Regions from separate parts of the Arthrobacter sp. NPDC092385 genome, predicted to be linked through region 1. Evidence: riboswitches for the same ligand, from Rfam matches in the RefSeq annotation. Region 1 holds a riboswitch; each other region holds the start of a gene.
The links. Region 1 has a riboswitch for S-adenosylmethionine ahead of ACIQCY_RS01450 (ABC transporter substrate-binding protein). Riboswitches for the same ligand answer to the same signal wherever they lie in the genome.
Positions count from the first base shown of each region.

Region 2: it holds a riboswitch for S-adenosylmethionine, as region 1 does, so the genes downstream of both, ACIQCY_RS16730 (ABC transporter substrate-binding protein) here and ACIQCY_RS01450 (ABC transporter substrate-binding protein) in region 1, are expected to answer to the same signal.
Region 3: it holds a riboswitch for S-adenosylmethionine, as region 1 does, so the genes downstream of both, ACIQCY_RS13855 (ABC transporter substrate-binding protein) here and ACIQCY_RS01450 (ABC transporter substrate-binding protein) in region 1, are expected to answer to the same signal.
Region 4: it holds a riboswitch for S-adenosylmethionine, as region 1 does, so the genes downstream of both, ACIQCY_RS06910 (bifunctional o-acetylhomoserine/o-acetylserine sulfhydrylase) here and ACIQCY_RS01450 (ABC transporter substrate-binding protein) in region 1, are expected to answer to the same signal.

Region 1 covers NZ_JBIVQL010000001.1:289,043-294,000, forward strand. Annotated here, with positions in the region: gene ACIQCY_RS01445 (amino acid ABC transporter permease) at 1-627, opposite strand, end outside; gene ACIQCY_RS01450 (ABC transporter substrate-binding protein) at 638-1,552, opposite strand; SAM riboswitch class IV at 1,719-1,836, opposite strand; gene ACIQCY_RS01455 (aminodeoxychorismate lyase) at 1,945-2,823, opposite strand; gene ACIQCY_RS01460 (AsnC family protein) at 2,903-3,118, opposite strand; gene ACIQCY_RS01465 (SDR family NAD(P)-dependent oxidoreductase) at 3,185-4,198, opposite strand; gene ACIQCY_RS01470 (TetR/AcrR family transcriptional regulator) at 4,359-4,907, shown strand.
Region 2 covers NZ_JBIVQL010000019.1:14,005-18,962, reverse strand. Annotated here, with positions in the region: gene ACIQCY_RS16750 (heavy metal translocating P-type ATPase) at 1-41, shown strand, start outside; gene ACIQCY_RS16745 (DUF4383 domain-containing protein) at 282-746, shown strand; gene ACIQCY_RS16740 (MFS transporter) at 887-2,068, opposite strand; gene ACIQCY_RS16735 (DUF1349 domain-containing protein) at 2,168-2,764, opposite strand; SAM riboswitch class IV at 2,901-3,028, shown strand; gene ACIQCY_RS16730 (ABC transporter substrate-binding protein) at 3,169-4,830, shown strand; gene ACIQCY_RS16725 (ABC transporter permease) at 4,831-4,958, shown strand, end outside.
Region 3 covers NZ_JBIVQL010000010.1:121,741-126,698, reverse strand. Annotated here, with positions in the region: gene ACIQCY_RS13865 (helix-turn-helix domain-containing protein) at 39-332, opposite strand; gene map (type I methionyl aminopeptidase) at 399-1,178, shown strand; SAM riboswitch class I at 1,316-1,405, shown strand; gene ACIQCY_RS13855 (ABC transporter substrate-binding protein) at 1,504-3,174, shown strand; gene ACIQCY_RS13850 (ABC transporter permease) at 3,180-4,139, shown strand; gene ACIQCY_RS13845 (ABC transporter permease) at 4,166-4,958, shown strand, end outside.
Region 4 covers NZ_JBIVQL010000004.1:118,854-123,811, reverse strand. Annotated here, with positions in the region: gene ACIQCY_RS06915 (homoserine O-acetyltransferase) at 1-1,045, opposite strand, end outside; gene ACIQCY_RS06910 (bifunctional o-acetylhomoserine/o-acetylserine sulfhydrylase) at 1,052-2,368, opposite strand; SAM riboswitch class IV at 2,450-2,566, opposite strand; gene ACIQCY_RS06905 (VOC family protein) at 2,718-3,359, shown strand; gene ACIQCY_RS06900 (DUF1540 domain-containing protein) at 3,429-3,716, opposite strand; gene ACIQCY_RS06895 (CPBP family intramembrane glutamic endopeptidase) at 3,859-4,662, opposite strand; gene hutI (imidazolonepropionase) at 4,720-4,958, opposite strand, start outside.

The sequences.
Region 1 (4,958 bases):
GGAGGCGATGAGCGGCGAGAGGTTGCCCGTGTTGCTGGCCGCATCGTTGCCGATCCGGAACAGTTCACGCTCGCTGGTCAGCAGCCCGAGGAAGTAGATGAGCGAGGATTCCTTGATCAGCGCGATGAACTGGTTCACCAGGGCGGGCAGCACGCGCCGCACGCCCTGGGGAACCACCACGAGCTGCATCGACGAGCGGTAGCTGAAGCCCAGGGCGCGCGAGGCCTCCAGCTGTCCCTTCTCCACGCTCTGGATACCGGAGCGGAAGATCTCGCCGATGTAGGCCGCCGCCATGAGCGACAGCGCGAGGATCCCCATGGGGAACGGGCTCGTGCTGCCGGTGGCCTCGCGGTAGATCGGGCTGAGTCCGATGCCGATGAGCAGGATGATCACGACGGCGGGCACCCCACGGAAGATGTCCGTGTAGATGCGCGCCGCCCAGCGGAGCAGCCGGTTGCGGGAGATCCCCATGATCGCGAGGACCATGCCGAGGACCGTCCCGATGACGCCGGACGCGATCGCGAGGATCAGGGTGTTCCGCAGGCCGACCGCGAGGAGCTCCGGCAGGACGGCGGCCATCGCCTCCCAGTCGAAGAAGGTCTGCGCGAGCTGTTCAAGGGCATTCATGGAGGGTCGGCTACTTTACTTCCACGGCTTTGCTGCCGGGCTTCCAGTCGGTCGGCATCTCGCGGTCCGGGTACCACTCCTTGGTGAGCTCGGACCACGTGCCGTCCTCGACCACGGCGTCGAGGCCCGCGTTCAGGGCGTCGATCAGGGGCTGGTTCTCGCTGTTCACGGCATAGGCGGTGAAGTTCTCCGTGTTGATGATGGTCTCGGCGATCGTGGTGTCGTCGCCCTCCTTCACCTGGCCGGTGGCCTGCTGGGACGGCGCGACCCACGCGTCCACCTGGCCGTTCTTCACGTTGGCGTACACGGTGTTGTAGTCGGCGAAGCGCACGGGCTCGAGGCCCAGGGTGTTGGTGACGTAGTCGTCCTGCACGGTGCCCTGCACCACGCCGATCCGGGTGCTCTCGGACAGCGAGTCGAAGCCCGTGACCGGAGAGCCGTTCTTGGCGACGACGGCCATGTAGCCGAAGTCGTAGCCGTTGGTGAAGCCGACGTTCTCGCGGCGGGCCTCGGTGGTGGAGATCGAGGAGGATCCGACGTCGAACTGCTTGTTCTGCACCTGCGCCAGCAGCGCCGAGAAGTCGGTGGAGGCGAACTCGACCTCGAGGCCGAGCTTGTCGCCGATGGCGCGCAGCAACTCGTTGTCGTAGCCCGTGAAGACGCCGTTCTCGATGAAGATGTTCGGAGGCGCATCCGAGAGGGTGCCGACGCGCAGCGTGCCCTCGGTGATGAGTCCGAGCTTCGAGGTGTCGATCCCGTCGATCGGCGTGGTGTCCTCGGTGGTGTACTTGTCCAGCGTCTGCTGGTCGCTGCCGGCCAGGGCGTCGGTGGTCTCGGTGGGCTCGCTGCTGGAGCTGCCGCAGGAGACGGTCAGGGCGAGGAGGGGTACGGCGAGTGCCGTGAGGACCTTACGGGAGATGTTCATGGTTTCCTTCGATGCCGGCCCGGGTTCCGGGCGCACAGGGTGAGGGGTTTTCGGAGGTGCCGGTCGACGGCACGGAAGGAGGCTGCTTGCTGCTGGGTGACACGCTCGCTGTTCTGGGCTGTGCGCGTTGTGATGTGGCTACCCGGCGATCCCGGGACGCCGCACGACGCCGTACTTGCCAACCGGGGGACTGGTCCCGGCGGCCGAATCTTCACCTGGAGCACCCCACTACGGGAGAGGGTTGCTGTCCAGCCGGCCAGGGCCGAGGGCTGGAACTCTTGATTTCAAGAAAAACGCTAGGGCAGGGTGAAGGGCCCGGTCAAAACGACAGCGGGCGGAAATCGGCGTTTGACGCGGTAAACGGGCCTCTACACGGCCGTTTGTGGTGGAGATTACACGAATCGGTCCACGAGCTCGGTGAGTTCGGCGGTGAGCGCGGCCGACGTACGCAGGTCCTGGCCGTCGAGCGAGAGGACGGGCGCGAGGAGCCGGATGCTCGAGATCAGCCAGACGGCGTCGGCGTCGAGCAGGTGGTGCGGTTCGAGCGGACCGTAGCCGAGCTCCCACCCCTGCTCCTTCGCCGCTGCGAAGAGAGCGCTCTGGGACGTGCCCGCCAGGATGCCGCTCTCCAACTGCGGTGTGAGGAGCGTCTTCTGCCCGTCACGGTCGTAGGCGAGGAGCACGGTGGACGTCGGTCCTTCCAGGACCTTGCCGTCGGAGGACGTGAAGATGACGTCGTCCGCGCCGTGCGCCTTCGCATGGCGGATGGCCGCCATGTTCACCGCGTAGGAGAGGGTCTTGGCACCCATGAGCAGCCACGGCGCACGTTGTGCCACGGTGCTGTCGTACCCGCGCTCGAGGAACAGGACCTTCAGGCCGGCGTCGCGCTGTGCCAGGGTCGACGCCGGAACGGGCGCCACCTGCACCCAGGCCGTGGCGCGGCCCGCGTCCTCCACCCCACGCGTGGCGATCAGCTTCACGACGGCGTGGCCGTGGTCCGGCTCGGCCGCCGCGAACTCCCGCAGGCCGGTGCGGATGGCGCGGCTCCAGGCCTCCGCCCCGGGCACCACCAGGTCGAGGGCGGCGGCCGACGACGCGAGCCGCGCGAGGTGCGCCTGCTCCTTCCGGGGAGTTCCGCCGACGGCCAGCAGCGATTCGAAGATGCCGTCCCCGCGCGTGGCGCCGAGGTCGGTGGCCATCAGTTGCGGCTGCGAGGCGTCGACGACCTTGCCGTCGTCGTGGGCCGGGTCGAGGAACACGAGAACAGTCATGGCACCAGCGTATCCGCTGCCATTCCTCGGGCCGGGCCGGGCGACGACGGTACGCCCACGGTCAGGCGCAAACGTCGAGCTACCGTTTGCCGTACTTCCGGTGCACCGCCTGCTTGCTCACCCCGAGGCTCTGGGCGATGGCCTCCCATGACAGTCCTGCCTGGCGGGCATTGCGGACGAGGCCCGCTTCTGCACGCCCTACCTCCCGCTGGAGTTCGGCGACTGCCTGCAGTGCTTCGCTGGGCCCTCTGCCGTCCATCGATCCGACGAGTGTTCTCATCCTCTCCACCTCCATGCGTCAACATTAGTTGACAACGCGGCGGTGGACAAGGGCCGTGCTGCCCCGCCGCGGCGGCCTGTCCTAGACGGCCGACCAGCCGCCGTCGGAGGGCAGGATGGCGCCGTTGATGTTCACGCCGTCGTCGCTCAGCAGGAAGGTGATGGTTGCCGCGAGGTGGGCGGGATCGGCGATGCTCGGGATGTTGACCCGGGCCGCCTCGAGCCGCGCCGACCCGAAGGCCGACGGCGTGCCCGGCATCGGGATGCCGGTGGCGACTCCGCCCGGCGCGACCGCGTTGATGCGCACGCCATCCTTCGCGTACATGAACGCTGCGCTGCGGGTGATGCCCACCACCGCGTGCTTGGACGCCGTGTAAGCGACGCCGGATGCCGATCCTCGAAGCCCTGCTTCGGACGCCACGTTGACGATCGACCCGCGACCGGCGTCGAGCATGACGGGCAGCACGGCCCGGGTGAGCCGCATGAGTCCTTCGACGTTGACGGCGAAGACGCGCGACCACATGGCGTCCGAGACCTCGTGGAGCGGGCTGAAGTCGTCGTTGATGCCGGCCACGTTGGCCAGTGCGTCGATGCGTCCCTCGGTGCCGGCGATGATGCGCGCCACGGCCTCGGCGTCGGTGAGGTCGGCCGCGATCGGCACCACCTGGTAGTCGTCCAGGGACGCGGTGAGGTCCTCGATGCGATCCGCGGCGATGTCGACGGCGATCACCCGGCCGCCCTCACGGGCCACGCGTGAGGCCGTGGCGCGGCCGATGCCCGATCCTGCCCCCGTGACGATGACGGTGCGTCCCTCGAACCGGCCCGCGACCGGGCGCTCCTGCCAGGCGGAGCCGTCCGCCTCCGGGATGATGCCTCCGTTGACCCGCCTGACGAGATCGTCGACCGCCGCCTGCGGCAGTGCGCCCTGGCTCAGGGCGACCAGTTGCTGCAGCGGCATGGACCGGGCGGGGCCGAGTGCTGCCTCGTCGGTGCCGGCCTGCGCGAGGAACCCCCTCAGGACAGGCCCTCCCTCGGGGTGGCCGAGCCACTGGTCGATGGTGCTGGAGGCGGTCAGGGTGGCAGGAGTCCGGGACATGGGAGGTCCTTCCGGTTCGGAGGATCGGGGGAAGTGCTGCTGTCCCTGCAGGCTACATTCAACGCCGTTGAATGGCCAGTGTCGCGCGCGATCCTCCTTTTTCGACGGGCATTGTCCCGGACGGACTCGCAGGAGGAACCCGGCCGTCTAGGGTTGGAGGATGATCGAAGGCCGGACGGAGACGCGCAGCGCCATCCTGGCCGCCGCCCGCACCCTGTTCCTCGAGCGCGGATATGCCGGCGCCTCGGTCCGCTCCGTAGCATCCGCGGCAGGAGTGGATGCGGCGCTGCCCATCCACTATTTCGGATCCAAGGAAGCCCTCTTCCTCGAGGCGCTCCCCCAAATGCCGGACTACCAGCCGCTCCTCGGCGGCGACCCCGCAACGCTGGGGGAACGGTTCGTCCGGTTCGTCCTCGATGCGGAGGACCACCTGCGGCCCCTCTACCTCACGCTCCTGCGGGCCAGTGACGCCGGGGCCGTGAGCGCGCAGTTGCGGCACCTCCATGAGACGACCTTCGTCGCGCCCCTCGAGACACGGCTCACCGGGCCCGGTGCTGACTTGCGTGCACGCCTCGCGGCGGCGCTGGTGGGCGGGCTCATGTACGCCCTGTGGGTCGTCCAGGACGAGCGGCTCCTCGCCGAGGACCACGAGGCGATCATCGGTCGCTACGGCGCCCTCCTGCAGCAGCTCGTGGATCCGGCGCTCTAGGTTCCGGGTGCTCCTCGCCGCCGATGTGCCCTGCCGGCGACCAGGAGCGGG
Region 2 (4,958 bases), on a different contig from region 1:
AGACCATGAACAGACCCGGTCCCGGTACGGGCGTCGAATAGGGACGTTATCCCCTACCGGCCTCGGCGCCGTCGCCGCATTCTTGAATGCATCACACATCTTCGACGGACCATCCGTGATTCCGCATCGCAGACAGTCAGATGGAGCCGCACAGGCTGAGCCGACTGAACGTCCCTCGCCGCACCGTACGGACGCCACCCCCGAGCGCTGCCAGATGCCCGGTCCTCCCGACGAGTGGTGATGCTTCCCCACATCGCAACAATCCACGAAAGGAAACGGTCATGTCCTCCTCCGCCCTTCATCCCAAGAGCGCACACACCCGCTCCCGGGCCTCGGCATCCACGCTCGCCCTTGTCGCGGGCGGGCTGCTGCTCCTGATCGGGGCACTCAGCCTCATCCCCGGGATCACCACGGACTACGGCACCCTGGCGTTCGCCGCCAACTCGTCCGCGCTGTTCCTCGGCATCTTCCAGACCAGCGTCCTCCTCAGCGTCATCTACGCCCTCGTAGGTGCAACGGGACTCCTCCTGTCCCGGCTGCCGATCGAAGCACGCGCCTACCTCGTCGGCGCAGGCGCGTTCTTCCTCGTCCTCTGGATCTACGGCCTCTTCGCGAACGCCGAGATGGTCGCCAACATCTTCTCCACCAATGCGGCCACCAGCTGGGCGCACCTGGTGCTCGGCGTCGCCCTCGCCGCAGCCGGCGCCGTCGCCACGGAGGACGCCGAGGAAGTGAGGAACACATAGGCCCTCCTCTCACCCGCCCCACGGCACGTTGCAGAAGTCCCCGCCGGGACCCGCCTCGGCCGGGACTTCTGTTCCGGGCTAGCGACACGGCGTGTTCCGAGGGCGGGTGCGCACTCCGACGACGAGCAGGGTTCCTGGAACTACGGCCTGGTCCTGCCGACGGCCGCCGCTGTCGAGTCACGCAGCATCAGCGCGATCCCGCTGAGCAGTGACACCGCGGCGGTCAGGACGAGCAGGGGTCCGAGGCCCAGGCCGGGGATCACGGCGCCGGCAAGGGCCGGCGCTGCGACCGAACTGATGGCTCCGACGACAAGGCAGGCCGTGAATGCTGCGCCTGCGCGGTCGGGCACCAGCTCGGCGGTCCAGACGGCGAGGACCGCCGATCCTGCCATGTATCCGACACCGAAGATGCACGCTGAGACTGCCGTCGCGGTCAGGGAGTCACTGGCCAGGCCGAGGAGTGCCAGTGCTGCAGCGACCGTGACGAGGCAGAGGGCGGCGACCCGCGAGGCGCCCATCCGCTGCACTGCGGCTTCGGTCGCCAGGCCCGCCGCGCCGGTGAGGCCGATAGCTGCGTAGAGTGCCGGGACGGCAAGAGCGGGGAGGTCGCCGCTGGCCAGGGTGTCCGCTGCGTAGGTGAAGTAGATGACGACGACGGCGAAGTAGACGACGGAGTAGGCGGCGGGTACCCGCAGCGCCTTCGCCAGTGAGGAGACACCGTGCGGTCCGTCCGGGCGCGGATCCGGACGGGTCGGCGACACGAGGCGGAGGTTCAGGATCGCGGCTGCCACCGCGGCAAGAGCGATACCGGCCCAGACCAGGCGCCATGAGCCCAGTGCTGCAAGGACGGCCAGGCCACCCAGGAGAACCAGTCCACCGCCGGTGCCGGTCGTGATGATCGCCAACGTCCGTGACCGGTGTTGCAGGGGCACCGCACGGGTCACGATGTCGGAGTAGGGCGCCCAGACCCAGCCCCCCGCGCTGCCGGCCAGGACGACACCGGCCGCGAGCAGCCACGGGGACTGCGCAAGTGTCACGAGCACCGCTCCCAGGGCGCCACATGCTCCACCCACAGTTGTCGGAGCGCGCGAACCGCGGCGAGCAGCCAGCGGCCCGGCGAGCAGCAGGCCGGCCAGGTAGCCTGCGAACGTCGCACTGGCGATGAGGCCGAGCACCAGCTCGGAGAGCCCCAGGTCCTGCCGGATGCCGGGCAGCGTCAGGCCGTAGGCGTAGCGGGCCATCCCGAAGGCGACCCCGACCACCGCCGCTCCGGCCAGGCCTGTCCGGCCGCCCGCCGAGAGCTCCATGGAAAACCACCTCATCCTGACTCGTTCGTCCGAGCGACTGCCCACCTGGCGGATCGATGACGACGGCGCCGTCGTCATCGGCTGATGCACAGGCCGGCGGCGGCAGCGACTCCCCTACCCGTGCAGCGCAGCGTCCGCTTCCCCCTGTGCCCAGCCGGTGAAGGTCACTGTCAGGCCCGCTCGCGTGGGCGAGCAGCAATACGGCCCCGCCGAGACCTCCAGGCCGGGTTCGAGTGGCACGACGCGGACGAGGCGGAACGCCTCCCCTGACCTGCGAGCGCGGATCGTGACGGCATCGCCGCTCCTGCTCATGCGCACCGTCACCTCCTGCCCACCCCACTCGGGCACCGGGGCGACCGACCAGTCGGATACACGATCAGTCACCACGGCACCCACCTGGGGAACGCCGTCGGACACCTCCACTCCGGCCTTGATCCAGTGCTCCGCACTGCTGTGCAGGTAGATGCCGGCCTGGTCGAACTGCTCCCGGTAGTCGAGCAGGAACGAGACGTCGAGAGCGGTGTCCTGGGGGAAGGGTGCCAGCAGGGCGTGAGCGCTGTCGTGGACGAAACCGTACGACGTCCGCCGCCAGGCGTCGCTTCCCTCCACGGCCGTCACGCGCAGGTGGCCGCCTTCCACCACGGCGTCCTCCGGCGGGTTACGCCAGGAGCCGGTGGTCCAGGGCGAAGCCGGGGTACGGGCAGCGATCATCGAATGCCTTTCTGAGCGGAAGGCGGGATCCCTGTTCGGCATCGGATCCGCTGCCTGATGGGGCGATATCGCAATACCCGGTCATATTACTTCTTATTGGCGCGACTGCCGGATTCTCTGCCTATAGTGAATTCAGCTTCAAGAGATGCGGCCGCCAAGCTCCGACTAGGCCGCGCACCAACCCCATGTTCCTGGGTGGTTCGGATGACGAAGCGGCCTCCGCCTTGGCACTTCGTGCTGGTCCGGCGCGGGCAAGAGCACTTCGAAAGGCACTCCCCGTGAGTTGTAGCGCCCTCCCCCTCCCCTAGCAGACCCTGCGCGTCCTGCGCATCCTGTTGCTCTTCATCCCCTTTTCCGGTGAATTCCGCTGTGCGCGGTGCCGGACCCCTTCCAAGGAATTCTCCATGAATGCATCCGTAATTCGTCCTGCCCGAGATCGCCGCCGATTCCGCAGCTTCACCGCATTGTCGGCCGTCGCCCTGGTGTCCCTTGTCAGCGGCTGCGCCGGTCCGGCCGGTCCCTCCTCGGTGGCCGGTGACGAGCCGGTGGACGGCGGCATCCTGAACGTGTCGATCTCGGCCGAACCCGGCTGCCTCGACGGCCACGGGATCTCTGCCACACAGCAGCAATTCCTCGGCCGGCTGATCTACGACAACATCGTGACGCTCGACGAGAACGGGGAGATCGCTCCCTACCTCGCTGAATCCTGGGACATCTCGGAGGACGGCAAGACCTACACGTTCCACCTCAAGGAGGGAGTGACCTTCAGTGACGGCTCGCCCTGGAACGCCGAGGTGCTGGGCCAGAACCTGGAGCACATGCGGGATCCGGCCACGAAGTCCCCCCTCGCGGCTGCGTACATCGCCCCGTACGTGGACGGCACCGTCATCGACGAGTACACCTTCGAAGCCCACCTCGAGTACCCCTACACGCCCTTCCTCTACACCCTGGCGCAGTCGTGGCTCGGCATGAACTCGGGCAAGGCGATCACCGAAGCCCCCGAGACGCTCTGCCAGAACCCGATCGGCACCGGGCCGTTCACGGTCGCGGACTACAAGCCCGGCCAGAGCATCAGCTACACCAAGCGCGCCGGCTACGACTGGGCGCCGGAGTGGCTCGAGGGCGACGGCGAGGCACACCTCGACGGCGTGGAGGTCACCCTGGTCAGCGAGCCGGTCATCCGGCACCAGTCGCTCGTCTCGGGCCAGTACGACCTCACCGAGAACCTCGCACCGCAGAACGCATCCGCGGTCCAGGCGGATTCGAACTTCACGTACGAGAACCTGCCACGGACGGGCAGCCCGTACGTCCTGAGCTTCAACCTCAACCGCGCACCCTTCAACGATCTCGCGGTCCGCCAGGCATTCGCCGCGTCCGTGGACACGAAGGCCGTCACCGACAGCCTCGGCTTCGACACCTACACCCCGATCGACAGCTTCCTGTCGAAGGAGAGCAAGTACTACGACCCTTCGGTCGAGGGAACGCTCACCTACGATCCCGAGCGGGCGAACAAGCTGCTGGACGACGCCGGCTGGTCCACGCGTGACAGCGAGGGGTTCCGTACCAAGGACGGTCAGCGCCTCGTGGTCGAGGTGCCGGCGGTGGAGAGTTCGACGCCGAGCCCCCTGCTGGTCCAGCTGCAGGGAGAAGCCAGGAAGGCCGGCTTCGACCTCCAGATCATCCAGCTCCCGCAGGCCCAGCTCACCGAGCGGCGCTACGCCGGGGACTACGACGCGCTGGCGGGCGTATGGCACACGAACACGACCGACGTCCTCTTCATCCGGTACCACTCCTCGGAGATCACCGGGGAGCGGATCGGGCAGAACTCGTCCTACGTCGACGATCCGGCCCTGGACGAACTGCTCCTGACGGCCCGTGAAGCCAGTGACGGCCCCGAGGCGGCCGAGGCCTACTCCAAGGCCCAGCACCGGCTGCTCGAGATCGTCCCGGGCGTCCCGCTCTACGAGAACCCGAGCCAGTTCGCCTACGCCAACACCGTCCAGGACGTCGCGGTGGACACCTCCCACCCCGTGCCCGTGCTGACCTACGCCTGGAAGGCGGAGTAGGTGGCCGTCCTCCGGCGCATCCTCACACGCCTGGCCGTCGGGATCGGGGTCCTCTGGGGCGCCGCCACGCTGACGTTCCTCGCGGTCTACCTGATCCCGGGTGACACCGCCCTGCTGATCCTCGGCGG
Region 3 (4,958 bases), on a different contig from region 1:
TCTATCCACGAACCAGCCGCCGACCCTCGACTACACCCTCAACTGCGAAGAGCCCCGGAACCGGAGGCGCTCGGGGCGGCACCCGGTTCGGGCCGGCTGACCTCGGCCCACAACTCGTCGAGCGACAGGCCGAGGACGTCGGCGACGGCGGCGATGGTGGGAAAGGCAGGGGTGGCGACGCGGCCCGACTCGATCTTGCGCAGGGTCTCCGGGGAGACACCGGCGTCGAGCGCGGTCTCGAGCATGGAACGCTCCCCCCTGGCCCGACGGAGCAGGGCCCCGAGGCGCTGCCCGCGCTCGACCTCGGCGGATGTGAGCGGCAATCTGACCATGGCCCCGATTCTAGTACCGGGATAATATGGCCGGGATAGTTATTGGTCCACGGTGGAAGGCACCCCATGATCGAGATCCTCAACCGCACCGAGCTGGACCGGGCGAAAGTGACGGGTGCGCTGGTCGCCGACATCCTGCAGAGCGTCAGGAGCCGGAGCACCGTCGGCACGAACCTCCTCGACATCGACCGCTGGGCCCAGGCGATGATCCTCGAGGCCGGAGCGCAGTCCTGCTACGTCGATTACGCGCCCTCCTTCGGGCGCGGGCCGTTCGGCCACTACATCTGCACCTCCGTGAACGACGCCGTCCTCCACGGACTGCCGCACGACTACGCGCTCGCCGACGGCGACCTGCTGACACTCGACATCGCCGTCATCAAGGGCGGGGTCGCGGCGGACTCCGCCATCAGCTTCATCATCGGCGACTCCGCGCCTCCGGAGAGCGTCGCGATGATCAGCACCACAGAACGAGCACTGGCTGCGGGGATAGCGGTCGCCGGACCGGGTGCGCGGATCGGGGACATCTCCCATGCCATCGGATCCGTGCTCGGCGAGGCAGGCTACCCGATCAACACCCAGTTCGGGGGCCACGGCATCGGCTCCACGATGCACCAGGACCCGCACATCGCGAATACCGGCCGCCCGGGCAGGGGCTTCGTCCTGCGCCCGGGGCTGATGCTCGCCCTGGAGCCGTGGATCATGGCCGACACCGCCGAACTCATCACGGACCCCGACGGCTGGACGCTCCGAAGCGCCACCGGCTGCCGGACGGCGCACAGCGAGCACACCATCGCCATCACCGAGTCCGGCGCCGAGATCCTCACCCTGCCGGCCTCGGCCCGCTGAGGGAGCGCGTCCGCCACAGCATTCCTCCTGTTACGGCGGATGACCGAATATGTCGCCTGATGTCCTGCGGATCTTGATCGCCCGGCTGATCTGCGATTACATGCGATAGTCCGCAGGGTTCGCTCCCCGGGACAGACACACCATCCAGAGCGGCTGAGAGACCTGGCTCGTTGAAGCCGCAGCAACCACCCCTCCGGGGCCGGTGCTACTGCCAGGACCGATGGAGAAGACCTCGTTCCCCCCGTTGGTTCCGACCGCACTTCAGGCGGTCCGGACTCCGGCGTGCATGAACGAAGGGCCCTCGATCACGACTGAGAGGACCGGCATGACTTCCCCCACCGTTTCCCGCTACGACCGAGAGTCGCAGCTCCCCACCCCACCGCGACGGTCCTGGCGCATCACCGCCGTCCTGGGCCTCGCGGCACTCGCACTCACCGCGTGCGGCTCGACGGCCGACACCAGCGCAGGCCAGGACTCCGGCTCGGGAGAACCGGTCGAAGGGGGCACGCTGGTCTACGCCGAGGTGACACCCATCAACAACTGGCAGACCCAGGCAGCCCGCTTCTACGAGAAGTCCAACGTGCTCAACAGCGTGCTGGACAGGCTGACCTACTTCGACGCCGAGCAGGGCGAGGTCGTTCCGTGGATCGCCTCGGAGTTCACCAGCAGTGCGGATGCGACGCAGTTCACCTTCACGATCCGCCCCGGTGTGACGTTCAGCGACGGAAGCCCCCTGGACGCCGCCGCGGTCAAACTCAACCTCGATGCCCTCGGCCTCGGCGTGCCGAACGCCCAGATCCAGCCGAACGTCGACTTCGCCGGCTACCAGTCGGCGGAGGTCGTCGGGGAGGACCAGGTGAAGGTGACCCTGGCCTCGCCCAACTCGAACTTCCTGAGGGCGACGTCCTCGGTCACCGCGGGACTGGTCTCCCCCGAGACCCTGAAGCTCGACGCGGCCGGACAGTCCGCGATCGCGAAGATCTCGGGATCCGGTCCCTTCGTGTTCGAATCCGAGAAGCCGGACGAAGAGGTGGTCCTCGCCAAGCGGTCGGACTACGCGTGGGCGCCGGAGACCGCCGAGAACCAGGGGGATGCCTACCTGGACAAGGTCGTCGTCAAGTACCTCCCCGAGGTGGCGCACCGCGCCGGCGCCGTCCAGTCCGGCCAGGTCGACCTGGTACGCGGCCTGCAGCCCCTCGATGAGAAGGCCCTGGCAGGAAGTGGCAACCAGGTCCTGCCCGCCGAAGGGGTGGACCTCACCGCCAACATGGCTGCGGTCCGCGTCGGCAGCGGCAAGCTCGCCGATGAGGACGTGCGGCGGGCGCTGCAGATCGGCATCGACCGCCACAGCATCAAGGACACCGTCCTGTCCGACAGCTACGTACTCTCCGCCTCCGTGCTGAACCACAAGGCCCCGGGCTTCGTCGACCTCTCCGAGGAGCTCAAATACCAGCCGGAGGAGTCGAAGAAGCTGCTCGACGACGCGGGCTGGACGGTGGGCGCGGACGGCATCCGCGAGAAGGACGGCGTGAAGCTCGAGGTCACGGTCACCAGCTCCAACAACTCCGTCGTCATCAAGCCGGCCTTCGAACTGATCGAGCAGCAGTGGCGCGAGATCGGCGTCAAGCTCAACAACCGTGCCGGAGACAACACCTTCCTGGCGACGGCGATGCCTGATCCGCAGGTCGAGTTCTTCGGCACCCGCCAGTTCATCTACGGCGGCCTCGGACCGATCTTCGAACCCGCGAACAACACCATGACCCACACCAGCGATCCGGCCCTCAATACGCTCTTCGCCGCCGAGCGTGCCGCCGCTCCCGGCGCCGAGCGGGACGACCTGCTGGCCCAGGAGCAGCAGGCACTGGTGGTGGACAAGGCCTACTCGCTGGTGCTGTGGGACGAGGTCCAGGTGTACGGTGCGCACCGCGACACCCATGTCGACTTCACCTCCGGCACGGCTCCCGTGTTCCAGGGCGCCTGGAAAACGGGCGGCTAGCACCGGTGGCACGCTACCTCGCGCAGCGGGCGGGCCAGGCGCTCCTCGTCGTCTGGCTCGCCTACACCCTCGTGTTCCTCGCAGTGCAGCTCCTTCCCAGCGATCCGGTCACGATCTTCCTGACGGTGGACTCGGCGGTCGACCAGGCCGCGATCGACACCATGAAGAGCCAGTACGGGTATGACCAGCCGCTGCCGGTGCAGTATGTGCACCAGCTGCTCGGGCTGCTCAGCGGGGATTTCGGCTATTCGCTGGCATCCGGCGAGTCCGTGAGGGACCGGATCAGCGGGGTGGCCGGGTCCACCGTCCTGTTGGCGAGCTCGGCGTTCGTCACCGCCGTGGCCATCGCCGTCACGCTCGTCGCCGCGGCGACCCTCACCAGGGCCGCCGCCCTGCAGCGCTTCCTGGTGAACCTGCCTCCGCTGTTCTCCGCCATCCCGGTGTTCTGGCTCGGGCTGGTCCTGCTCGAACTGCTCTCCATCCGGTGGGGAGTCATGTCCCTGTTCCCGGACGGCTCCTTCCTGTCACTCGCGGTCCCCGTGCTCGTCCTCGCCGTCGTCGTCTCGGCGCCCATGGCCCAGGTCCTGCTCAAGAGCATCAACCACGTCTATGAGCAGCCCTTCATCGACGTGCTCCGGGCGAAAGGGGCCTCCCGGTCCTGGATCTTCTTCCGGCACGGACTGAAGAACGCCGCGGGCCCGGCGCTGACGATCACCGGCATCACAGTCGGGACGCTGTTCGCCGGCTCGGTCATCACCGAGACGGTGTTCGCACGGTCGGGCCTCGGCTCGGTCGTCCTGCAGGCCGTCACCACCCAGGACGTTCCGCTGGTCCAGGGACTCGTCCTCCTGACGGCGACCGTGTTCGTGTCGGTCAACCTCGTGGTCGACCTGCTGTACCCGCTGCTCGATCCCCGCATCCTCAAGAGCGGCGGCCAGGGCGCCCCTCGCGCCCTGGCTGCCTGATCCCCCGACAGGATTGAGATCCCTCCATGCCTTCCACCAGTGATGCTCCGCCGGCGGTTCCCACGCCCGGAACGACGACGGCTCCCGCCGCTCATGAACTCCTCCCCGCAGCGGGCGGTCCCCAGGAACAGACCGTGCGGCCCGCCCGCCGACGTCGCCGCCGGACAGGGAACCCGTACCTCTGGTTGACGGCCCTCCCGCTGATCGTGATTCTCGGCTGGGCACTGGTGCCCGGGTGGTTCACGGAGTTCAGTCCGCTCGACGGCGTTCCCAGCGACAACTTCCAGGCTCCGAGCGCAGCACATCCCTTCGGGACGGACCACCTCGGCCGCGACGTGTTCGCCCGCGTCGTCCACGGGACCCGGCAGACGCTCCTGACCGCAGGCCTCGCCGTGCTGATCGGCCTGGTCGCCGGAACCGCGATAGGACTCGCCGCCGCGACCGCCGGCCGTGCCACCGATGCGGTCGCGATGCGCCTGGTCGACGTGCTGCTCGCGGTGCCGGGGTTCCTCATCTCGCTGATCATCGTCACGGCGTTCAGCCCGGGGCCCGTCTCGCTGGGGGTCGGTGTCGGTATCGCCTCCATCGCCTCCTTCGCTCGCGTCGTGCGGTCCGAAGTACTCCGCGTGCGGAACCTCGACTTCGTGGAGGCGTCCTTCCTCAATGGCGGCACCTACTGGTCCGTGGTGCGCCGCCACCTCCTGCCCAACGCGAGCGGGCCCGTGCTGGCGCTGCTCGCCGTCGACCTCGGGGCGGCCATCCTCGCCATCTCCGGACTCGGCTTCCTGGGGTTCGGCGCTCCCCCGCCGACGCCGGAAT
Region 4 (4,958 bases), on a different contig from region 1:
GGACCTCCCCGGGCAGTCCGTCCGCGAGCCGCCGGGACTGCTCGGGGAAGTAGAGCCGGTCCGTGTCGACCGCGGCGATGAAGAAGTCCGACGTCGCAGCGCCCAGCGCGTCGTCCAGGCTCCCCCGGTCCCGCGCCGCGTCGTGGCTCATGAGCGCCTCGGTCAGGATGGCGTAGCTGTTGGCGTCGAACCGGTCCACGAGTTTCTCCGCCTGGTGGTCGAGGTAGCTCTCCACCTGGTAGCGGCCGCGATCGGCCGGCAGGACGGACCCGAAGGCCTGCTCGGCATCCTGCTCCGCGCGGCCGAAGCGCGCTTCGAGCTCCCGCTCGGAACGGTAGGTGATGTGCGCGATGCGGCGGGCGAGGCCGAGGCCCACATCCGGATGCGGGCCGTCGTAGTAGTCGCCGCCGCGGTACGCGGGGTCGAGCCGGATTGCCTGCAGCTGCGCCTGGGCGAACGCTATCTGTTCGGCCGAGCTGGCGGCAGTGCAGGCGATGACGGCGCACCGCCGGACGCGCTGCGGATACATCAGGGCCCATTCGAGGGCGCGCGCCCCTCCCATGGACCCGCCGAGGACCGAGTGCCACTGCCCGATGCCGAGCTGGTCGGCGAGCAGGGCCTCGGCCCGCACGGAATCGCGGATGGTGACGAAGGGGAAGCGCGATCCCCACGGCGTGCCGTCCGGAGCGAGGCTCGCCGGCCCCGTCGAGCCGTAGCAGCCTCCCAGCATGTTGATCGACACCACGAAGTAGCGGTCGGTGTCCACCGTGCGGCCCGGCCCGACGAGCGCGTCCCACCAGCCCTCCTCCTCCGAGGCGCCGCGTGCCACGTGCGAGCTGCCCGTCAGGGCATGCTGCACGAGCACGGCGTTCGAGGCATCCCGGTTCAGCCTGCCCCAGGTCTCGAAGGCGAGCTGGACGTCGGGCAGCCCTCCCCCGGTCTCCAGGGCCAGCGGACCGATCGACGCGATGCGCAGGAGCCCGTCCCCCGAAGGGCGTGCGTCGTCGATCCCGGGGTACAGCGGAGCAGGAGGGTAGGTGGTCACGAAGGGCTAGGCTCCTTTGGCGGCGCGGAAGCCCGCGTCGAGGTCGGCGAGGATGTCGGTGATGTTCTCCAGGCCCACCGACAGGCGGACGAGGCCCGGGCGCACTCCGGCGGTGAGCTGTGCTTCCGCCCCGAGCTGGCTGTGCGTGGTGGACGCCGGATGGATGACGAGCGAGCGGACGTCCCCCACGTTCGCGACGTGGGAGTGCAGTTCGAGTCCGTCCACGAAGCGCTTGCCCGCCTCCAGTCCCCCGACGATGTCGAAGCTGACGATCGCGCCCGTGCCGTTCCGTCCGTACTTCCTCCCGCGCTCGTACCAGGGGCTCGAGGCGAGGCCCGCGTAGGAGACGCGCTCGACGTCGTCGTGCCCCTCGAGCCACTCGGCGACGGCCTGGGCGTTCTGCACGTGGCGCTCGACGCGCAGGCTGAGGGTCTCCAGTCCCTGCGCGATGAGGAACGCGTTGAACGGGGAGACGGAGGCGCCGAGATCGCGCAGCAGCTGGACGCGCGCCTTCAGGATGTACGCGAGGTTCGCGCCGAGCGCGCTGCCGACGCCGAGGTCCCGCGCGTAGACGAGCCCATGGTAGCTCTCGTCGGGCGTGTTGAACCCCGGGAAGCGTTCGGCATGCTGCGCGAAGTCGAAGTTGCCCGAATCGACGATGACCCCGGCGATGGCGTTGCCGTGCCCGCCCAGGTACTTGGTCGCCGAGTGGACCACGATGTCCGCGCCCCACTCGATCGGCCGGATCAGGTACGGGGTGGACAGGGTGTTGTCCACGATCAGGGGGATCCCGTGCTCGTGGGCGACGGCGCTGATGCCCTCGATGTCGAGGACGTCCTGCCGGGGATTGGAGACGACCTCCCCGAAGAAGAGCTTGGTGTTGGGCCGGACCGCCTCCCGCCACTGCTCGAGGTTGTCCGGGTCCTCCACGAACGTGGTCTCGATGCCGAACTTCTTCAGCGTGTGCTTGAGGAGGTTGTACGTGCCGCCGTAGAGGCTGGGGCTCGCCACGATGTGGTCCCCCGCCTCGGCGATGTTGAGGACCGCGAAGGTCTCCGCCGCCTGGCCCGAGGCGAGCAGCAGCGCGCCGACTCCGCCTTCCAGGCTCGCGATCCGCGTCTCCACCGCTTCCTGCGTGGGATTGCCGATGCGGGTGTAGATGGGCGCGAGCTCGGTCAGCGAGAACCGGTTCGCGGCGCTCTCGGCGCTCGGGAACACGAACGACGACGTCTGGTAGATGGGCAGCGCGCGCGCTCCCGTGGCGGCGTCCGGCACCTGGCCGGCGTGGATCTGGCGTGTCTCAAAGGACCAATCGTTGGACATGGTGCTCCCTGTTCAAGGGGCTCCGCCGAGGTCCGATGCTCCGGCCGGTGCACGCCGCTCCAGGAGACCGGGCCCTGCAGGAGCCCGCGCTTGCACGGCGCCGAAGTAGCGCCGAACCTGGTCTTCACCCGGGGCACCCCACCGCGGTTGGAGGGTTGCCGGCCAGCAAGCCGGGGCTTCGTGCTGGCACTCATGACCTGCCTTCATGAAATCCCATCCCGGCGGATCCGGCAACCCGTATGACCCTCCGTGAAGCAGCACGGCTCCTCCGGGGCACCCGCGACGGCCGGGACCAGCAGTAAGGGGAGCCTAAGTCGAGACGCAGATCACTTAGTGCCAAAATGTCGGCATGCGCCTGGACCATGTCTCATATGCCTGTGAACCCGATGGACTTTCCGCCACGGCCGACCGGATCTCCGCCAAGCTCGGTGTGGAGCCGGTGAAAGGCGGTGTGCACCCACGCTTCGGCACCCGCAACATGATCTTCCCGCTGGTCAACGGCCAGTACCTCGAGGTCGTGGAGGTCCTGAACCACCCGGCGTCGGACAAGGCCCCGTTCGGTCAGGCCGTGCGTGCGCGCTCCGAGGCGGGCGGCGGCTGGATGGGCTGGTGCGTGGCCGTGGACGATCTCGGACCGTTCGAGGAGCGCCTCGGCCGCAGCGCGGTGCCCGGGAACCGGAAGTTCCCGGACGGCCAGGAACTGACGTGGCAGCAGATCGGCATCAAGGGGCTCATCGCGGATCCGCAGGTCCCCTACCTGCTGCGCTGGGACGACGGCACCGAGTCCCTCCACCCCTCGAAGGCCCGCCCGGCGGCCGTCAGGCTGGATTGCCTGACCATCGCCGGCTCCTCGGAGCGCGTGACCGAGTGGCTGGGCACCGCCGTCGAGGAGACGCTCGACGGCGTGCAGGTGCAGTGGATCGCCCCGAACGGCACCCCGGGCATCATGTCCGTGACGTTCGAGACCGAAGCCGGCCGCGTCGAGATCTAGCCGGCGTCGGCACTGGACGAAGAAGGGACCGGACGACCGTCCGGTCCCTTCTTCGTGCTGCCGTGGTGATCAGGCGTGGGTGTAGGTGAGGCAGTCCGCAGCGTCGGCGCCCGGTCCCACCTTGACGGCAGGAGCACCGCACAGCAGGTCATGGTTGAAGCTGCATTCCGAGCGCTGGCAGGCACCGACGTGGGCCAGCATCTTGGGCAGGCCGCCGCTGACGGAGGTGTCGATGAAGGTGGCACAGGACGCGTGCTCCTCGCTCCCCGACACCGTGATGGCCACGGCGGTACAGCCGTCATGGTTGAACGAGCAGTTGTGGACACTGCACTCGGAGACACTGGTGACGACACTCATGATTCCTCCTGACGGTTCCGGTGGGGCCCCCGGTCGGAGCCGCCGTTCCGCTGAATGTGATCACGGTAACACCGCGGTCGGCCGATAATTTAGTCACGATTACCGTGCGCAAATGAGCAAAGGTGAGGCTTGCCCCAGCACGTCATCCGCCGATGCCGATGGCCGGTCCGATCAGCGCGAAGCCCACGAACCCGGTGATGTCGATGAGCGCATGGGCGATCACGAGCGGCATGACCCTGCGGGTGCGCGTGTAGAACCAGGCGAAGAGCAGCCCCATCAGCACGTTGCCGATGAACGGCCCGAAGCCCTGGTAGAGGTGGTAGCTGCCCCTCACCAGCGAACTCGTGAGCAGGATCGCGGGCGTGGACCAGCCGAGCTCGCGCAGGCGGATAAACAGGTAGCCCACCACGATCACCTCCTCGAGCACCGCATGCCGGACGGCCGAGAGGATGAGGACCGGGATGCTCCACCAGTAGGCGTCGAGCGCGGCGGGCACCAGCGCCGTGGTGATGCCCAGGGCGCGGCCGCCGGCGTAGACGCCGAGGGTGCCGACACCGATGACCGCGGCCAGGCCGACGCCGAAGCCGACGGTGCGCAGCGGCTTCTCGAAGGTGAAGCCGAGCCGGCGGAATGCTGAGACACCGTGCCCGCTGAGCAGGAACAGCACGAGGGCCACCGGTACCAGCGCGAAGAAGATGTTCAGCAGCTGATACGCGAGGTCGAAGTACTGGCGCTCGTCGAGCACCGGGTTGAGCGTGGTGGTCTGGCCTGCGAGCGGGCCGCGCGAGAGCTTCTCCGCCAGGTTCACGACGGAGTACACGGCGGACTGTCCGAGCGACAGCCCGAAGACGATCAGCAGCTCCGCGGTGATGCGGCGCTTCGGCGCGGGTGCGTCCGCGAGGGCGGGAACGAACGGAGAGGAGGCGGAAGCGGACTCGGCATGCATGGCGCTATCCTCCCAGCGGTACCCGGTGATTCCCAGCCACCGCGCGGTCCGGCCGGCCTACCGCACCCGGTTGCCGGCCCTCCAGACGGCGTGCACGAGCGGCATGCCGGGACGGTAGGCGAGGTGCGTGGCCGAGGGTGCGTTCAGCAGTTGCAGGTCCGCCCGGTGCCCGACGGCGAGCGAGCCGACCGCGCGGCGGCCGTCGGCGTCGTCGCCCGTGTGCCGCCGCAGCGCCAGCGCCCCTCCGTACGTGGCGGCACGGACGGCCTCGTGAACGGTCAGCCCCATCTGCAGGA